Linked DNA regions of Caldimonas brevitalea. Each later gene encodes a partner of the first gene's protein in a complex. Links are inferred from orthologs where the notes say so. Each region holds a gene or a part of one and is shown in the gene's direction. Other genes may lie near its edges.

Region 1 (8,600 bases):
GCTTGTCCATCAGCCCGGTGAAGCCGAAGCTGTCCATCAACACACCGATCGAGCCGACGATGGACGCCTTGTCGACATAGATCTCGTCGGCCGCCACCGCGATGTAGTACGCGCCCGACGCGCACACTTCCTCGACCACCGCGTACACCTTCTTCTTGTGCAGCTCTTTCAGCCGGCGGATCTCTTCGTTGATGATGCCGGCCTGCACCGGGCTGCCGCCCGGCGAGTTGATGCGCAGCACGACGGCCTGGGCGCCGGCGTCTTCGAAGGCGTTGCGCAAAGCCGACAGCAGGTTCTCGGCGCTGGCCTCGGCGTCGACGGCGATTTCGCCGCGCACGTCGATCAGCGCGGTATGCGGCCCGGTTTGTGCGTTGGTCGCCGCACGCTGGCTGTAGCCCAGCGCCAGGACGGTCAAGGCCACCAGCAACCATGCCAGGCGGAAGAAGATGCGCCAGCGCCGCTCGCGACGCCGGTCGTCGAGGTAGGCGCGTGCCAGTTGCGCCACCAGCGCGGTGTCGCTGGGCGCCGCGGGAGCCGACGCGGCCGCCGGGGCCCGGACCGGCTCGGCTTGCACATCGGGCAGGTCGCCGGGATCGTTCGAATTCATGGTGTCCCTGAAAAAACGAAGTGGAGAGTACAACCGCCGACCAGGGCCGGCGGGCTGCCCCGAGCCTCGAGGCGTGCCGGCTTCAGTCGGTGAAGGCGGGCTGAATATCGCCAGAAGGATACCAATAGACCTTGCCGTCGCGCTCATCAACCTCAACGCGGATCAAGCCCTCGCCACGACACGGGCCGCCGACGCAGTGCCCATCCCGCGGGTCATACAAGGCCCCGTGGATCGAACAGATGATCCAGTCCCCGCTGTCGTCCAGGAACTGGTTGGGCTGCCAGTCCATCTCGACCGGCACATGGGCACAGCGGTTCACATAGGCCACCGGGCGGCCATCGAAGCGCAGCGCAAAGGCGCGTGCCCCCTGGCTCCACAACACGATGTCGAAGGGCACGGCGGGCCCGCGCTCGACCAGGGCGTCCGCCTCGCACAACTCGACTTCCGTAGGCTTCAAAACTTCACTCATCACGACTTCCTACCGATCACAACATCCACGCGCCCTCAGGCGTTTGCATCCAGCCATTGCTGCAGCTCGCGCACCGAGTGGGCGACGAAGCGCGGCCCGTAGTCCTGGAAGAACGTGGGCTCGTGCGCGCCGTAGCTCACCGCGACGCTCGCCGTGCGCGCGTTCACGGCCAGCTGCAGGTCGTGTGTGGTGTCGCCGATCATCAGGGTGCGTTCCGGCTCGACGCCGAACTCCGCCATCAGCTCTTCGAGCATGCGCGGGTGCGGTTTCGGCAAGGTTTCATCGGCCGTGCGGGTGGCGTCGAACACGCCCCGCAGCAGCACCGTCTTGAGCGCTTCGTCGAGCCCGCGGCGCGACTTGCCGGTGGCCACCGCCAGCCAGTGGTGGCGCTGCTTCAAGGCCTGCAGCATGCCCAGCACGCCCTCGAACAGCGTCAGCTCGTGCTGGCGCTTGAAATAGTGCTGACGGTAGCGTTGCGTCAGTTCGGGGTAGAGATGCGGCGCCAGGCCCGGTGCGGCGTGCTCGAAGGCTTCCTGCAAGCCCATGCCGATCACATAGGCGGCGCGGCTGTCGTCGGGCACGGGCACCTTCAGATCGGCGCAGGCGGCCTGGATGCTGCGCACGATCAGCGCGGTGGAATCGAACAAGGTGCCATCCCAGTCGAACACGATCAGGTCGTACTGGCGCGGGCGGTGAAGACGGTGGTCGTTCATGGATGGGCCGGCAGCACCGGCAGGGCAGACAACAATTCGGTGCACTCGGACGGCAGCGGCGCTTCCAGCTGGATGGTCTCGCCGTTCGCCGGATGTTCGAAACGCAGCCGACGGGCGTGCAAAAACATGCGGTCGAAACGGCACCCGGGCACGGCCTCGCCGCGGGCGAGTGCCTTGTTCAGCGCGAAATCGCCGTATTTCTCGTCGCCGGCGATCGGATGGCCTTCGTGCAGCAGATGCACGCGGATCTGGTGGGTGCGGCCGGTCTTGATGGTGACATCGAGCAAGGTGAAGCCGGCATAGGTTTCGGCGATGCGCACCAGCGTGATCGAGCGGCGGCCATCGTCGTCGGCCGGCGACACCGCGCGCACGCGCCGTTCGCCCTCGCCGGTGAGGTATTTGTGCAGCGGGACGTCGATCACCTTGCGGTTCGCCGGCCAGGCGCCGACCACCAGCGCCGCATAGGTCTTGCCGGTCTCGCGCTGGCGGAACTGGTCCTGCAGCAGGGTCAGCGCGCTGCGCTTTTTCGCCAGCAACAGCACCCCCGAGGTCTCCTTGTCGAGCCGGTGCACCAGTTCGAGGAAGCGGGCCTGCGGGCGGGAGCGGCGCAATTGCTCGATCACGCCGAAGCTCACACCGCTGCCGCCATGCACCGCGACGCCGGCGGGCTTGTTGACCGCGAGCAGATGGTCGTCCTCGAACAACACCGGGAACTCGCGCGCCGGCGCCGGCGGGGCGGAGGCGCGCTCGGCCTGACGCACCGGCGGCACGCGGACCTCGTCGCCCAGGGCCAACCGCGTGTCGGCGGCCGCCCGGCCCTTGTTGACCCGCACCTCGCCGCTGCGCACGATACGGTAGACGTGGGTCTTCGGCACGCCCTTGAGCGTCTTCAGCAGGAAGTTGTCGAGCCGTTGACCCGCGGAGCCTTCGTCGATCACCAGGCGCTGCACGGCCGGTGCGCGCGCCTCGGGCCCGGCGCTGGGGACCACAGCCTGTTTCGGGGCCGCTGGCCGCGACCCGCGTGGGGCGCGGCCAGCGGTTTCAGCAGGTTCCACCTGCCTTGGCCGTTTCGCCCCTATAATCCGTTGCACCACGTTTGCGTTGTAAGTGTTTGATTTTCAAGAGTTTACCCGCCACTCTGCCGACCCTGATCGGAAGAGTGTCGACAGCACGGGCAGGCAAAGTGGTTCGCAAGGCCCAGGCGTGATGAAGTTGCAAAACGCCGGCCCTGCATATTTGGTGATGCAACGCAGTCCGGCATGGCGGGCCGCTTCCCAAGGTGAAGTGGCGGCCGAGGTTGGGGCTGCGATAGAGCGAACGTCGAAAGAACCCAAGAACAAGGTTTCCGGCCGCAGGCCGGGCCCGCCCGACCGTTGGGGGCCGACCCGGCCCGCGGCGACATCGGGTGTCCGCCTGCAGCCCGCTCCGAAGACTCTCCCCACGGATGCTGTTCCCCCTCCCCTCGCTTCCCCCCTTGCGCTGCACCGCCGCGGATGTGACCCCGCGGCCGGTTTGCGCCTGGCCGCACGTGGCACGCCTGGTCGTGCACCACGCCGGGAAGGAGTCGGGGCGCATCAGGGCCGCCCTTCCCTCGAAGGGCGTGGTCATGCGGATGCATGCGCCAACGCTGTTCTCCTGATCTTGAAGATCAGAGCAGTCCAGGGCGATTCCTTTCGGTTCCACCTCGTTTCTCGTGCATCGATGAGTCGCCCCTGACAGTGATTGTCCGAGGCGACATGTTGGTATTGCCGCGACCGCAGATGTCGCCGGCAGGAGGAGCGCAATGAAACGCATGCTGATCAATGCGACGCAGCAGGAAGAGCGTCGCCTGGCTATCGTCGATGGCCAGAAACTGCTCGATTTCGAAACCGAAATCGAAGGACGGGAACAGCGCAAGGGCAACATCTACAAGGCGGTGGTCACCCGCGTAGAACCGTCGCTCGAGGCCTGTTTCGTCGACTACGGCGAGGAGCGCCACGGCTTTTTGCCCTTCAAGGAAATCTCCCGACAGTATTTCAAGGACGGCGTGGACGTCCGCAACGCCAAGATCTCCGACGCGATCAAGGAAGGCCAGGAACTGCTGGTCCAGGTCGAGAAGGAAGAGCGCGGCAACAAGGGCGCCGCCCTCACCACCTTCATCTCGCTGGCCGGCCGCTACCTGGTGCTGATGCCCAACAACCCCCGCGGCGGTGGTGTTTCTCGCCGCATCGAGGGTGAGGACCGTGAAGAACTGAAGGAAGCCCTCGACCAGCTCGATTACCCGAAGGGCATGAGCCTGATCGCCCGCACCGCAGGCATCGGCCGCAGCGTCGCCGAGCTGCAGTGGGACTTGAACTACATGCTGAAGCTGTGGACCGCCATCGACGGCGCAGCCCAGTCTCGCAAAGGCGCCTTCCTGATCTACCAGGAATCGTCGCTGGTGATCCGCGCGATCCGCGACTACTTCACCGCCGACATCGGCGAAATCCTGATCGACACCGACGACATCTACGATCAGGCCCAGCAGTTCATGAACCACGTGATGCCGGACAACTCCGGCCGCGTGAAACGCTACCGCGACGACGCGCCGCTGTTCAGCCGCTTCCAGATCGAGCACCAGATCGAAACGGCGTTCTCGCGCACCGTCAACCTGCCCTCGGGCGGCGCCATCGTGATCGACCACACCGAAGCGCTGGTGTCGATCGACGTCAACTCGGCGCGCGCGACCCGCGGCGGCGACATCGAGGAAACCGCCACCCGCACCAACCTGGAAGCAGCCGACGAGATCGCCCGCCAGATGCGGCTGCGCGACCTGGGCGGCCTGATCGTGGTGGACTTCATCGACATGGAAGAGTCGAAGAACCGCCGCGAGGTCGAAACCCGGCTGCGCGACGCGCTGCGCCAAGATCGCGCCCGCGTGCAGTTCAGCTCGATCTCCAAGTTCGGCCTGCTGGAGCTGTCGCGCCAGCGCCTGCGCCCGGCACTGAGCGAAGGCTCGCACATCACCTGCCCGCGCTGCAACGGCACCGGCCACATCCGCGACACCGAGTCGAGCGCGCTGCAGATCCTGCGCATGGTGCAGGAAGAGGCGATGAAGGAGAACACCTTCGCCGTCCACGTGCAAGTGCCGGTCGAGGTGACCTCCTTCCTGCTCAATGAAAAGCGGATGGAGATCAACAAGATCGAGTTCAAGCAGAGCGTGAAGGTGCTGCTGGTGCCCAATAAGCACCTGGAGACGCCCAACTACAAGCTCGAACGCCTGCGCCACGACGACCCGCGGGTCGAGAACCTGCAGGCCAGCTACTCGATGATCGAGGAGCCGGACGACGAGGTCGGCATCACCCGGCGCGAGAAGGCCAAGCCCAAGCAGGAACCGGTGATCAAGGGCCTGCTGCCCGAGCAGCCGGCGCCCCCGTCGCCGGCCAAGGAAGTGGCCCCGGCGCCGGCCCCTGTGGCCGCCGCACCGGTCACGACCGCGCCTGCCGCGGCGACGCGCCCGAGCGCTGCGGCGCCGGCCGCCGGCGGCGGCTTCTTCGGCTGGATCAAGAAGCTGTTCGGCGCACCGGCCGCGCCGGAACCGGCGCCGGCGCCCGTGCCGGCTCCCGTCGCCGCCCCGGCCGCGAAGGAAGCCCAGGACGGGCGCCGTCGCGGAGGTGGCGGTGAGGCGCGCGGCGAACGCGGCGGTGAGCGTGGCGAGGGCCGACGCGGCGGTGGCCGCGGTGGCCGCGAGAACGGACGCGAGGAAGGCGCGCGAGCCGAAGGCCGACGTGAAGGTCGCGAGGGCCGGGAAGGCCGTGACCGCAACCGCGACCAGCGTGGCAAGGCCGCGGGTGCCGATGTCGGCACCGCGATGCCGCTGGAGCTGAGCGGGGAGGCCGGCGCACGCAAGGAACGCCCGCCACGTGAACCGCGCGAGCCGCGTGAACCGCGCAACGTCGAGGCACGTGAAGGCGCTGCGCCGCAAGAGCCGCGTGGCCGCGGTGAGGGTCGCGGTGAGGGTCGCGGTGAAGGCCGCCGCGGGCCCCGCCCGGAACGCGAACTGCCGCCCGCGGCAGAGACCGTCGAGGCCGGCGAGGAGGGTTTTGCCGACACCGTGCCGCAAGACGGTGCCGTGGAAGCCGCCGGCGAGGCGCAGCGTGACGGACGCCGCCGCCGCCGCGGTGGCCGCGGCCGCCGTGAGCGAGATGCAGCGACCGAGAGCCAGGACCTGGGCGGCGAAAGCGCCGAAACCGGCGACACCACCGCCTTGCAGCCGGACAACGCCGGCCTGCTGGGCGAAACGCAAGTGGTGGACACCGGCGCCGCGGCCGAGCCGTTGAGCGCCGAGGCCGAAGCGGGCGGCGACGACACCGCCGCACGCGAAGGCGAAGGCCGCCGCCGCGGCCGTGGGCGCGACCGCTACCGTCGCGAGAAGCGCGAGCAGGACGGCACCGCACCGTCGGAGGTGGTGACCGAGGCCGAGGTCGTGGAAGGCGAACCGGCCGATCTGCAAGACGTCGCGCCCACCAGCCCTGCCCCCGCCGCAGAGCCGGCCGTGGTGCCGACCCCGGTGGCAGCGCCGGCGGTTGCTGCTGCGGCACCGCTGCCCGCGGTGGCGCCGCAGCGTCCGCAACCCTTCGTGCTGCCGCTGGCCGACCTGCAGAACGTCGCCGCGCAAGCGGGGCTGGAATGGGTCAACTCGGACGCCGAGAAGGTCCGTGCCGCCCAGGACAGCATCGCCCGCGAGCCCCAGCCGCCGCGCGTCCCGCGTGAGCGCAAGCCGGTCGTGACGGTCGACGAAGGCCCGCTGGTGCTGGTCGAAACCCGCACCGACCTGGCCCGCGTGACCCTGCCGTTCGAAACCGGCGCCGAGGTGCGCTGAACCCGGAAGGCGCCGGCCCCGGCGCCCGGTCCAGGCAAACGACAACGCCGCCGAAGGCTGACTTCGGCGGCGTTGTCATTTGAAGCGCGGCTGGCAGCCTCGCCATGCCGGGCAAGCGGGCGGTGCAAAGGCCGGCGCAGACCGACCTGCCGCGCACCGTGAAGCACGGCCCACCGCCGTCTGCAATACCTTTGCACGGGTGCCGCAGCCGCTTCGAGCAGCGGCGGGAGCGTGAACGCGCTCGACGGGCGGCCCACCCCGTCCGGCACACCTTTTTCGGCATCGCAAAACCCGAATCCGAGTTTCGTCATCTCCTGCTTTGCGCCTCGCCTCTCGGCGCCCAGACTGCTTGCCGTGACCCCGCAGGGGGCACGACGAAAGGAACTGGAGATGCAAGAGAGCACAGAAATGAAACAACGGACGCCCCAGCGCGTGCTGGTCGTCGGCGGCGGTTCGGGCATGGGCCGGGCCGTGGTGGCGCAATTGCTCGCGCGCGGTGATGCGGTGGTGGCCGCCGGCAGAAGCCGGCCGCGATTGAACACGCTACGCGAGGCGCTGGCCACGCCAGCGAGGCTGGACACGGAGACGGTCGACGTGACCCAGGAGCAAGACGTCGAGCGGCTGTTTCGCGGCATCGGCGAGCTTGATCACATCGTCTGCACCGCCGCCGACATCGCCGGCGCCTACGAACTGCTGCCACAGCTGAGCATGGCGGCGGTGGAACGTGTCGTCCGCTCCAAGCTGCTCGGCCCCTTGATGCTGGCCAAGCACGGAGCGCCGTGTCTACCGACCACCGGTTCCATCACCTTCACCTCCGGCATCGCGGCTTATCGGCCGGCCCCCAAAGGAGCGGCGGTTGCCGCGGCCAATGCGGGCCTGGAGGGCCTGGCCAAGGCGCTCGCCGTGGAACTGGGGCCCGTGCGGGTCAATGTGGTCTCGCCAGGCTGGGTCGACACCGGCATCTGGCAACACGTCGCCGGGGATGCCAAGCGCAGCGTGCTCGACGCCATGGCCGAGCGACTACCGGTGCGCAGGACCGGGCAGCCGTCCGACATCGCGCAGGCCATCCTGCACCTGCTCGACAACGGCTACATCTCGGGCACCGTTGTGCACGTGGACGGTGGGCACCGTCTGGCCTGACACCACCTCTCGCGCCGTTTGCAGAAACACCCGCAGCGCCGGGGCAGGTCGCCGCTGGCGGCGGGACACCATGAAGATCGGCACGGTCGCGAACCGATGATCGTCGAGCGGCACCAGCGCCAGACCTTGCGAGGCGCCAGGAAATGAAACGGCCAGGCGCGGCACGATCGACACGCCGGCGCCGGCGGCCACCAAGGCACGCGCGGCGGCGATGCTGCCGCTTTCCATGCCGACCTGCAGGGGTGATCCCGACGCGGCGGACACAGCGTCAAGCAGCCCTCGGTAGACGCACCCCCTGGCGGTGGCCACGACACGTTCACCCGCCAGATCCTGCGGCGACAAGGCGCTGCGTTGCGCCAGCCGGTGGTGTTGCGGCAGGATGACCACCGCTTCATCTTGGCCCACGCGCTCTGTCTCGAGTTCGGCGTCGTCGGCATGGCTGAAGAGAAAGGCGGCGTCGAGCGTGCCGCCCTTCACCCCCAGTCGCAACGCGACCGTGGCGTCGGTGTCCAGGACCAGCTGCACCTGGGGACACCGGCCGGCGAAGACCTCAGCGATACGCGGCAACACCGCGGCGCACAACGACTCCAGAGCGCCGACCCGGAGCTGGCCGCGCATCGCCTCGGCATGGGCAGCCACCGCGGCTTCCGCCTGGCGGCTCAGGTCGAGTAGCTCCTTCGCATAGTCGAGCAGCACCTCACCTGCCCCGGTGATGCGAAGACCGTCGCGCGTGCGCATGAACAGCTTGGCGCCGAGGTGCGCCTCCAGCGCGGACAACTGCTCCGACACGCTCGACGGCGACAGATGCACCAGCCCGGCCGCTCGCGTCAG
Region 2 (5,439 bases), 3.3 Mb from region 1 along the record:
CGCATCAACGAACTCACCCCCCACTTCAAGCAGCATGCCAAGGACCACCACGGCCGCCGTGGTCTGCTGAAGATGGTGAACCGCCGCAAGCGCCTGTTGGCCTATCTGAAGGACCGGGACGCCGATCGCTACACCGCGCTGATCCAGAAGCTGGGCCTGCGCAAGTAAGCGTCGAAACGTGAAAGAGAGCCTGTCTGGGATCGCCAGGACAGGCTCTTTGTTTTTGGAGTCGAGCCTAGGAGAAGCGTTGCTGTGTCATTCCAAGGGGGTTGCAGAGTCAGCCCCGCTGGAATGGCATCGCGCTTCGCGGTCTCGCTCCGGGCCAAGCACGCAGCCACAATGCGTGTGCATCACTGGAGACAGCCATGAGCATGTTCAATAAAGTCACCAAGACCTTCCAATGGGGCGGCCGCACAGTCCGCCTGGAAACCGGCGAAATCGCCCGTCAAGCCACCGGCGCCGTGCTGGTCGACATCGAGGACACCGTGGTTCTGGCGACCGTGGTGGCGGCCAAGACCGCCAAGCCCGGCCAGGACTTCTTCCCGCTGACGGTCGACTACATCGAGAAGACCTATGCCGCCGGCAAGATCCCGGGCAGCTTCTTCAAGCGTGAAGGCCGCCCGAGCGAACTCGAAACCCTGACCTCGCGCCTGATCGACCGCCCGATTCGCCCGCTGTTCCCCGAGGGTTTCTTCAATGAAGTTCAGGTGGTCATCCACGTGATGTCGCTGAACCCCGAGGTGGACGCCGACATCGCCGCGATGATCGCGACCAGTGCCGCGCTGTCGATCTCCGGCATCCCGTTCAACGGTCCGATCAGCGCTGCGCGTGTGGGCTACATCAACGGCGAATACGTGCTGAACCCGGGCAAGACCCAGCAGACCCAATCGCGCCTCGACCTGGTGGTGGCTGGCACCGAAGCGGCCGTGCTGATGGTGGAGTCGGAAGCCGACCAGCTGTCTGAAGACGTGATGCTGGGCGCCGTGGTGTTCGGCCACGAGCAGGGCAAGATCGCGATCAATGCGATCCACGAACTGGTGCGCGAAGCCGGCAAGCCCGAATGGGACTGGCAGCCGCCCGCCAAGGACGAGTCCTTCATCGCCAAGGTGACGCAGCTGGCCGAAGAGAAGCTGCGCGCCGCCTACCAGATCCGCTCCAAGCAAGCCCGCACGCAAGCCACCCGCGAAGCTTATGCCGCGGTCAAACAGGCGCTGACGCAAGACGGCGGCGAGTTCGACGAAACCAAGCTCGACGGCCTGCTGTTCGACATCGAAGCGCGCATCGTGCGCAGCCAGATCCTGGCCGGCGAGCCCCGCATCGACGGCCGTGACACCCGCACCGTGCGCCCGATCGAGATCCGCACCGGTGTGCTGCCGCGCACCCACGGCTCAGCGCTGTTCACCCGGGGTGAAACCCAGGCCGTGGTGGTCGCGACCCTCGGCACCGAGCGCGACGCCCAGATCATCGATGCGCTGAGCGGCGAGTACTCCGACCGCTTCATGATGCACTACAACATGCCCCCGTTCGCGACCGGCGAGACCGGCCGCGTGGGCAGCCCCAAGCGGCGCGAGATCGGCCACGGCCGCCTGGCCAAGCGGGCCCTGATCCCGGTGCTGCCGGCCAAGGACGAGTTCGCCTATGCGATCCGCGTCGTGTCCGAGATCACCGAGTCGAACGGTTCGTCGTCGATGGCCTCCGTGTGCGGCGGCTGTCTGGCGCTGATGGACGCCGGCGTGCCGTTGAAGGCGCACGTGGCCGGTGTCGCGATGGGCCTGATCAAGGAAGGCAACCGCTTCGCGGTGCTGACCGACATCCTCGGCGATGAGGATCACCTGGGCGACATGGACTTCAAGGTGGCCGGCACGTCGAGTGGCATCACTGCGCTGCAGATGGACATCAAGATCCAGGGCATCACCAAGGAAATCATGCAGGTCGCGCTGGCGCAGGCCAAGGAAGGCCGCCTGCACATCCTCGGCAAGATGGTCGACGCCGTCGGCGGCGCCAAGACCGAGGTGTCGCAGTTCGCGCCCCGCCTGTACACGATGAAGATCAACCCGGAGAAGATCCGCGACGTGATCGGCAAGGGCGGCGCCACCATTCGCGCGCTGACCGAAGAGACCGGCACGCAGATCGACATCGCCGAAGACGGCACCATCACCATCGCATCGACCGACACCGCGATGGCCGACCTGGCGAAGAAGAAGATCGAAGAGATCACCGCCGAAGTCGAGGTGGGCAAGATCTACGAAGGCCCGGTCACCAAGATCCTCGAGGGCATCGGCGCGCTGGTCAACCTGCTGCCCGGCAAGGACGGCCTGGTGCACATCAGCCAGATCGCCAACGAGCGCGTCAACAAGGTCACCGACTACCTCGAAGTCGGCCAGACCGTGCGCGTGAAGGTGCTCGAGACCGACGAGAAGGGCCGTGTGAAGCTGTCGATCAAGGCGCTGCTGGACCGCGGCTACGCGCCCGACCAACAGCAGCAACAGCAGCAGCAGTAACGCTGTTCCCGCCCGGCACGCTGCGCTCGCGGTGTGCCGGGTTCGTCCATTCCGCTACTGCGTACGCTCTCCCATGCAAGCCATCGAGATCACCAGCTACGGCGCGCCGGACGTGTTGCGCCCCTGTCAGAGGCCCGATCCTGTCGCCGGCTCCGGCGAGGTGTTGATCCGGGTGCGGGCGGCCGGTGTCAACCGGCCCGACGTGCTGCAACGCAAGGGTCACTATCCGGTGCCCGCCGGCGCCTCCGACCTGCCCGGCCTGGAAGTGGCCGGTGAGATCGTCGCTGGCGACGCAGCTGCGATGGCTAAAGCGGGCCTGAAGCTCGGCGACCGGGTTTGTGCGTTGGTGCAGGGCGGCGGGTATGCCGAGCTGTGCGTCGCCGCGGCGGCCTTGTGCCTGCCGGTGCCCGACGGCTGGAGCGACGTCGAGGCCGCCGGGTTGCCCGAGACCTTCTTCACCGTCTGGTCCAATGTGTTCCAACGGGCGCGCCTCGCGGCTGGCGAGACGCTGCTGGTGCAGGGCGGCACGAGCGGCATCGGCGTCACGGCGATCCAGCTGGGCAAGGCCATGGGGGCGACGGTGTATGCGACGGCGGGCAGCGACGACAAGTGCGCCGCCTGCGTGAAGCTGGGCGCCGACCACGCGATCAACTACCGCACCCACGACTTCGCCGCCGAGGTCAAGCGATTGAGTGGCGGCCGTGGGGCGGACGTGATCCTCGACATGGTCGCCGGCGACTACCTGCCGCGCGAGATCGACTGCCTGGCCGACGACGGTCGGCTGGTCATCATCGCGGTGCAAGGCGGCACCAAGGCTGAACTCGACATCGTCACGCTGATGCGCCGGCGCCTGACCGTGACCGGCTCGACACTGCGGCCGCGGCCGGTGTCGTTCAAGGCGGCGGTGGCGCGCGAGTTGCGCGAGCGGGTGTGGCCGTTGTTGGCGCAACGCAGGATCACGCCAGTGGTGTTCAAGACCTTCGCCGCGGCCGATGCGGCGCAGGCCCATGCACTGATGGAATCGAACCAGCACATCGGAAAGATCGTGCTGACCTGGTGAGCGCCGCAAGGCGACTACGTAGAATATTGGGCTTTTTGAGCGGGAAGGGAGCGAATCGATGCGCCGCAAACTGGTCGTAGGCAACTGGAAGATGCACGGCACGCTGGCCAGCAATGCTGAACTGCTGGGGGGCGTGCGCGCTGCCGAGCCTTTCGTCTGCGAGGCGGCGGTGTGCGTGCCGTTTCCTTATCTGGCCTCTTGCGTGCTCGCACTGCAAGGCAGCCATATCGGGCTGGGCGCGCAGGACTGTTCGGCGCACGAGCAGGGCGCCTACACCGGCGAGGTGTCGGCCACGATGCTGCACGACGTCGGCTGCCGCTACGTGATCGTGGGCCACTCCGAGCGCCGCGCCTACCACGGTGAGAGCGACCAGCTGGTGGCCGACAAGGCCAAGATCGTCGTCAACAAGGGCATGATCCCCATCGTGTGCGTTGGCGAAACCTTGGCCGAACGCGAAGCCGGGCAGACCGACGCGGTGGTCAAGCGCCAGTTGTCGGCCGTGATCCACACGCTGGGTCATTGCGTGCCGCAGATCGTGGTGGCTTACGAGCCGGTCTGGGCCATCGGCACCGGCAAGACCGCCTCGCCCGAGCAGGCGCAAGAGGTGCACGCACTGTTGCGGGCGCAGTTGCAAGCCGCGACGTCGCACGCCGACAGCATGAAGATCCTCTACGGCGGCAGCGTCAAGCCCGACAACGCCGCCACCTTGTTCGCGCAACCCGACATCGACGGTGGCCTGATCGGCGGGGCTTCCCTGAAGGCCGCCGATTTCATCGCGATCTGCCGCGCAGCGCTGTGAGCCGGCGACGACGGCTCGCCCCCATTTCTGGAGATTCTTGATGCAGTTTCTGACCACCGTGATCCTCGTCGTGCAGTTGCTGTCTGCGCTGGGCATGATCGGCCTGGTGCTGGTGCAGCACGGCAAGGGCGCCGACATGGGCGCTTCGTTCGGTAGCGGCGCCTCGGGCAGCCTGTTCGGTGCCACCGGCAGCGCCAACTTCCTGTCGCGCACCACGGCGGTGTTGGCGACCGTGTTTTTCATCTGCACGCTGGCCCTCGCGTATCTGTCCAGCTCGCGGCCTGCGGAGGCGCCGGCGGCAACCGTGCTCGAGCGCGCTCCGGCCCAGGCGCCGGCCGCAAGTGCGAGTGGTGCATCGCAGATCCCCGGTGCCGCACCGGCAGCCAGCGCCGTTGAAGCGCCTGCCTCGGCCGCCGTGGTGCCTGCGCCCGCTGCTTCCGGTGCCGCTCAGATCCCGACGAAATAACTTGATCGAAATGCCCGACTCCATTGAGAAGGGCAGGGATTCGAGTTAGAATCCAAGGCTGTTCGGCAAGCTACTGTTAAAGCTGCCACTGAAGGGTGATCAGAGCGGGCACTACCTGTTGCGTTCTGAGTCAGCAGGCACCGCGGTCGGCGACCGCGGGTCAGCGTCCTCGCCGAGGTCGTTGCCTGTGCCGGATGTGGCGCTTCCCTCATGCAAGCCGAGCAGTTTGATGGCCCGGGATCTTTCCTCTTGGCCTGGTGTCGAACCAGGGCAGGGTTCAAGGAAGGCAGGCCCGGGCTCTCAGGCCGACGTGGTGAAATTGGTAGACACGCTATCTTGAGGGGGTAGTGGCGAAAGCTGTGCGAGTTCGAGTCTCGCCGTCGGCACCAAAATTTCAATCGATGCGGTGATCATCCGGTGCCGCATCGGGCGCCCTGGACGCAACAGCCGAAGGGGGCAACCGCAGGGACAAAGTGGGCGTGCTGGGCAGCGGTCTGACCGCTGGGAACAGCGCGCCTTATTTTTGCCATGCGTTTGAGCCGGATCTGTGAAGACTTTCGCGCAGCCAGCCACACTCCGTCACAGCGAGCCACGCGTCAAGCAACAGTAGCAG
Region 3 (5,373 bases), 1.4 Mb from region 1 along the record:
GCGCCAGCTTCGGCTACAACAACCTCGTCAGCGACATGCGCTCGCTGGCCATCATGCGCGACACCGGTGCCCCGGTGGTGTTCGACGCCACGCACTCGGTGCAGCTGCCGGGTGGCCAGGGCACCAGTTCGGGCGGGCAGCGCGAGTTCGTGCCGGTGCTGTCGCGTGCGGCGGTGGCGGTCGGTGTGGCGGGTCTGTTCATGGAGACCCACCCCGACCCGGCACAAGCCCTGAGCGACGGCCCCAACGCGGTGCCGCTCAAGCGTATGCGCGAGCTGCTGGCCACGCTGGTCGAGGTCGACCGTGTGATCAAGCGCAGCGGCACCTTCCTCGAACAGAACTTCGGTTGACCCCCCCGCCGATGAGTGCCTACATCCTCGCGGACGTGACCGTCCACAATCCCGAGCAGTACGCTGAATACCGCAAGTGGTCGACCGAGGCCATGCAGGCCCACGGCGCTGAAGTGCTGGTGCGCGGCGGTAGCGTCGAAGTGCTCGAAGGCCCCTGGCAGCCCGGCCGCCTGGTGGTGCTCAAGTTCCCGTCCATGGAGAAGGCGCGCGCCTTCTACCACTCGCCCGAGTACGGCCGCGCCCGCGAAGCGCGCGAAGGCGCCGCGGTCATGCGCATGGTGCTTGTGGAAGGTTTGTAACCAGACTGGCGGCCGAATCTGGTCCAATGGGCGCCGCACCAACATCCATCATCGATTACAAGCAAGAGGAAACGTCATGAGTGCCATCGTAGACATCGTCGGCCGTGAAATTCTGGACAGCCGCGGCAACCCCACCGTCGAGTGCGACGTGCTGCTCGAGTCCGGCGTGATGGGCCGTGCAGCCGTGCCGTCGGGCGCGTCGACCGGCTCGCGTGAAGCCATCGAACTGCGCGACGGTGACAAAAGCCGCTACCTCGGCAAGGGCGTGCTGAAGGCGGTCGAGCACATCAACACGGAAATTTCCGAAGCGGTGCTGGGCCTCGATGCATCCGAGCAGGCGTTCCTCGACCGCACCCTGATCGACCTCGACGGCAGCGACAACAAGTCGCGCCTTGGCGCCAACGCCACGCTGGCGGTCTCGATGGCGGTGGCGCGTGCCGCCGCCGAGGAGTCGGGCCTGCCGCTGTACCGCTATTTCGGCGGTTCGGGCTCGATGCAGATGCCGGTGCCGATGATGAACGTCATCAACGGTGGTGCCCACGCCAACAACAACCTCGACCTGCAGGAATTCATGATCCTGCCGATCGGCGCCCCCAGCTTCCGTGAAGCGATCCGCTACGGCGCCGAGGTCTTCCACGCGCTGAAGAAGATCATCCACGACAAGAACATGAGCACGGCGGTCGGCGACGAAGGCGGCTTCGCCCCCAGCGTCGCCAGCCACGAGGCGGCCATCCAGCTGATCCTGCAGGCCATCGAGCAGGCCGGCTACACCCCGGGCGAACAGATCGCGCTGGGCCTGGACTGCGCCGCCAGCGAGTTCTACAAGGACGGCAAGTACCACCTCGAAGGTGAAGGCCTGACACTGTCGGCCGAAGAATGGACCAACGTGCTGGCGACCTGGGCCGACAAGTACCCGATCATCAGCATCGAAGACGGCATGCACGAAGGCGATTGGGCCGGCTGGAAGCACCTGACCGAAACGCTGGGCAAGAAGGTGCAGCTGGTCGGCGACGACCTGTTCGTCACCAACACCAAGATCCTGCGTGAAGGCATCGAAAAGCGCATCGGCAATTCGATCCTGATCAAGATCAACCAGATCGGCACGCTGACCGAAACCTTTGCCGCGATCGAGATGGCCAAGCGCGCCGGCTACACCGCGGTGATCTCGCACCGCTCGGGCGAGACCGAAGACTCGACCATCGCCGACATCGCCGTGGGCACCAACGCCGGCCAGATCAAGACCGGCTCGATGAGCCGTTCCGACCGCATCGCCAAGTACAACCAGCTGCTGCGCATCGAGGAAGACCTGGGCGACATCGCCTACTACCCCGGCCGCTCGGCGTTCTACAACCTGCGCTGATAGATCGCCCCCCTGCCTGCCATCATGCGTCTGCCGCTCGTCACCCTGGTGCTGGCCGCGTTGCTGCTGGGCGTTCACGCCCAGCTGTGGTTCGGCAAGAACGGCGTGCACCGCGTGATGGAGCTGCAGCGCAAACTGGCCGAGCACCAGGACCGCAACATGACGGCGCGAGAGCGCAACGCTCAGCTCGCGGCCGAAGTGCGAGACCTGAAAGAAGGTCTCGAAATGGTCGAGGAAAAGGCCCGTTTCGAGTTGGGCATGGTGAAGCCCGACGAGATCTATGTGCAGCTGACGCCGGCGCCCTGAGCCGTCGGCCTTCGACGACACGGAGCCGCGAGGCTCCGTTTTTCATTGACGACCGCCTGTCCCGCTCCTTCCCCCGCCCCATCCGATGGACACCTTGCTCGCCGTTTTCGCCCCCTGGATGGCCCCGGCCTTCACCGCCTGGGGGGTGCCGGTCACCTGGCTGGAGCTGGTGGCCTTCGTGCTCGCCGTGGCGATGGTGGTGTGCAACATCCGCGTCGTGCCCTGGGGTTGGCCGCTGGCCATCGTCAGCTCCTTGCTTTATTTCCTGTTGTTCTGGCAGAGCAAGCTGTACGGCGACGCGTGTCTGCAGCTGTTCTTCGCGGTCGTGGCGGGTTGGGGCTGGTGGCAATGGCTGTATGGCAAGCGACCGGACGGCCAGCGGCTCACCGTGCACGCCCTGCCCCGCGCCGGCCGCTGGGCCACCGCGGCCGGCGTGCTGCTCGCCTGGCCCTTGCTCGGCACCTGGCTGGCGCGCACGACCGACAGCGACGTGCCCTATTGGGACGCCTTCCCCACCGTGGCCAGCGTCGCCGGCCAGTTTTTGCTGGGCCGCAAGCTGATCGAGAACTGGCCCACCTGGGTGGTGGTCAACACCGTCAGCGTCGGGCTGTTCGCCTACAAGGGGCTATGGCTCACGGTGCTGCTGTACGCGCTCTTCGTTGTGATGTCGGTGCTGGGCTGGCGGGCCTGGCAGCGACTGCGGCAGGCGCCGGCGGTGGCTGCATGAGCTAGCACCCCGGAGGGTTTCCGATGAGCAGCAGCAGCAACAGCCCTGGCCGTGTGATCGCCCTGGTCGGCGCGGAAAGCACCGGCAAGACCGAACTCGCCGCGGCCCTTGCGCGGCGTTTGCAATCGGCGGGCCTCGACGCCGTCGCAGTGCCGGAGTACCTGCGCCTCTTCTGCGAAGCCCAGGGGCGCACACCGCGACAGGACGAACAGCGTGGCATCGCCGACGAGCAGAGCCGCCTGATCCGCTACGCAGCCGGGCGACACGCGGTGGTGGTGGCCGACACCACGGCGTTGATGATCGCGGTCTACAGCGACTATGTGTTCGGCGACACCTCGCTCTACGCCGACGCCGAGCGGGCGCACGCCGAGGCGGCGCTGACCCTGCTGACCGGGCTCGACCTGCCCTGGGTCGCCGACGGCTTGCAGCGCGACGGCGCGCACGTGCGCGAAGGGGTCGACGAGCGGGTGCGCGCAGCCTTGCAGCGGGGCGGCTCGCCCTACAGCCTGGTGTACGGTCTGGGGCCCGCCCGGGTCGAGGCAGCGTGGGCGGCGGTGTGTCCGCTGCTGGGCTTGCCCGCCGGCGCAAAGGGCAGCGGTGAGAGCGGTGAGAGCGGTGAGGCAACCACGCACACGTCGCGCAAGCTGTACTGCACCGAGTGCCTGGACCCGCACTACGAGCGCCTGTTCAGCCGCTTGTTGGGCCGCGACCCGTCCTGAATCTCAATGGGACTGCCGTAGCCGGTTGAGCCTCTTGTGCTGTACCCTGTGCACCGCGTCCCAACAAGAACGCTATCTATAAGTACGCGCAGCACCGAGACCTCAGCGAGCCAAGAGATGCGAGCCATTGCTCGATGCTGCCTGCCAGGGTTCTCTCCGCTAGAAACGCGCCTTGGTCGAGTCTGGACGTAGCTGTCGCTGCTAAAGTGCTCGGATTCAGGAGTATTAATGGATTCAACTGTGTTCATTCGCCGCGTCCGAGCGAAGAATTTCAAAAGCATCGCTGCTTGTGACGTTCGACTCGGCCCGCTGACCTATTTGGTCGGCCCGAATGGATCGGGCAAAAGCAACTTTCTCGATGTCCTTCACTTTGTGAAAGACGCGTTAGAGGGCTCGCTCGAGAACGCATTACATCTACGCGGCGGACTTTCAGAGGTGAGGCGCAGGTCAGGCGGGCATCCGACCCATTTCGGGGTCCGACTCGATTTTCGCTTGCCCGACGGACGGCCGGGCCACTACGCCTTCAACGTCGGTGCGCGAGCGGCAGGCGGTTTCGAAGTTCAGAGGGAAGAATGTGTCATCGGCGCTCCGGGCTTGGGGCCGAGCTACTTGGTGGTTCAGGGAAAGCCAGAGAGCACCAGCGAAGACGTCTTTCCTGTCAGCACGCCTGACCGTCTTGCGCTCGTCAATGCCGCCGGACTTCCCGCATTCCGCCCGGTATTCGACGCACTCACGGCGATGGGGTTCTACAACTTAAATCCGAGGGTGATCAGAGATCTGCAGAAGCCTCAAGACGGTACCGCTTTAAAGCCTGTCGGGGAGAACATTGCAAGTGCGATATCCTACCTAGAGCGCTACGCGCCTCAACGCAAGGATCTAATCGAGGAATACCTGAATCTCGTGGTCCCATCCGTTCACGGGGTGGAGCGAATCGGAGTTGGGCACATGGAAACTGTCGAATTTCGTCAGGACACCGCGGGGTCCAAACATCCTTGGCGTTTTGCAGCGAATAGCATGTCCGACGGGACACTAAGGGCCCTGGGGATATTGGTTGCACTCTTTCAGGGTGGCGAAGACAGTCGCCCTAGCCTGGTCGGCATAGAAGAACCCGAAGTTGCATTGCATCCTGCCGCCGCCGCGGTCGTGCGGGACGCACTTGCCCGGGCCTCAGAGCGCAGCCAAGTCCTCATAACCAGCCACAGCCCCGAATTGCTTGATGACCCGAATATTGCCATCGATAGCTTACTGGCGGTCTCGGGCGAGGGCGGCGTGACGCAGATCGCCTCGATCGACTCTGCCTCACGATCAGTGATCCGTGATCAGCTTTACACGCCGGGCGAACTCCTAAAGTTGAACCAACTCGTCCCTGATCCCTCTCTTGTCATCGATCCTGACTCGCCGCAGCTCAAGCTATTTGGCAACGGGGGAGAAGGGAGCACATGACGACAATCGTCAGTATCGTTGAAGGCGACGGAGAAGTGCGAGCGGTTCCCCTTCTGCTCCGGCGAATTGCCGAAGGTCAAGGAATTTTCGATCTCACTGTCCCTCAGCCTATTCGCGTACATCGCGATCAGTTCATCCGCCGCCCGGACGAGCTTAAACGAAAGTTACT

Evidence for each region.
Region 2: the proteins of AAW51_RS22190 (region 1) and pnp are in contact, whole or in part, in a cryo-EM structure (PDB 9QH0), measured with the Escherichia coli proteins. The link is inferred for Caldimonas brevitalea from one-to-one orthologs.
Region 3: the proteins of AAW51_RS22190 (region 1) and eno are in contact, whole or in part, in a solved structure (PDB 2FYM), measured with the Escherichia coli proteins. The link is inferred for Caldimonas brevitalea from one-to-one orthologs.

Annotation. Positions count from the first base shown.
Region 1 is NZ_CP011371.1:5,269,070-5,277,669, forward strand. Bases 3,242-6,829 are described here. They hold AAW51_RS22190 (Rne/Rng family ribonuclease), read left to right. Parts: upstream 3,242-3,572; coding sequence 3,573-6,629; downstream 6,630-6,829. Outside these bases: AAW51_RS22165 (S49 family peptidase), read right to left, coding at 1-607; AAW51_RS22170 (Rieske (2Fe-2S) protein), read right to left, coding at 690-1,076; AAW51_RS22175 (HAD family hydrolase), read right to left, coding at 1,112-1,789; AAW51_RS22180 (RluA family pseudouridine synthase), read right to left, coding at 1,786-2,778; AAW51_RS29465 (SDR family oxidoreductase), read left to right, coding at 7,020-7,769; AAW51_RS22200 (LysR family transcriptional regulator), read right to left, coding at 7,650-8,600. UniProt on the Escherichia coli protein: Endoribonuclease that plays a central role in RNA processing and decay. Required for the maturation of 5S and 16S rRNAs and the majority of tRNAs. Also involved in the degradation of most mRNAs.
Region 2 is NZ_CP011371.1:1,966,290-1,971,728, forward strand. The notes cover bases 1-2,933. They hold pnp (polyribonucleotide nucleotidyltransferase), read left to right. Parts: upstream 1-365; coding sequence 366-2,501; downstream 2,502-2,933. Other genes in these bases: rpsO (30S ribosomal protein S15), read left to right, coding at 1-168; AAW51_RS08665 (NAD(P)H-quinone oxidoreductase), read left to right, coding at 2,575-2,933. In the rest of the region: more of AAW51_RS08665, read left to right, coding at 2,934-3,561; tpiA (triose-phosphate isomerase), read left to right, coding at 3,620-4,360; preprotein translocase subunit SecG, read left to right, coding at 4,401-4,826. UniProt on the Escherichia coli protein: Involved in mRNA degradation. Catalyzes the phosphorolysis of single-stranded polyribonucleotides processively in the 3'- to 5'-direction. Also involved, along with RNase II, in tRNA processing.
Region 3 is NZ_CP011371.1:3,867,440-3,872,812, forward strand. Bases 1-2,867 are described here. They hold eno (phosphopyruvate hydratase), read left to right. Parts: upstream 1-725; coding sequence 726-2,009; downstream 2,010-2,867. Other genes in these bases: kdsA (3-deoxy-8-phosphooctulonate synthase), read left to right, coding at 1-350; AAW51_RS16375 (DUF1330 domain-containing protein), read left to right, coding at 362-649; ftsB (cell division protein FtsB), read left to right, coding at 2,034-2,315; pnuC (nicotinamide riboside transporter PnuC), read left to right, coding at 2,401-2,867. Also shown: more of pnuC, read left to right, coding at 2,868-3,042; AAW51_RS16395 (AAA family ATPase), read left to right, coding at 3,066-3,761; AAW51_RS16400 (AAA family ATPase), read left to right, coding at 3,990-5,204; AAW51_RS29305 (DUF4276 family protein), read left to right, coding at 5,201-5,373. UniProt on the Escherichia coli protein: Catalyzes the reversible conversion of 2-phosphoglycerate (2-PG) into phosphoenolpyruvate (PEP). It is essential for the degradation of carbohydrates via glycolysis.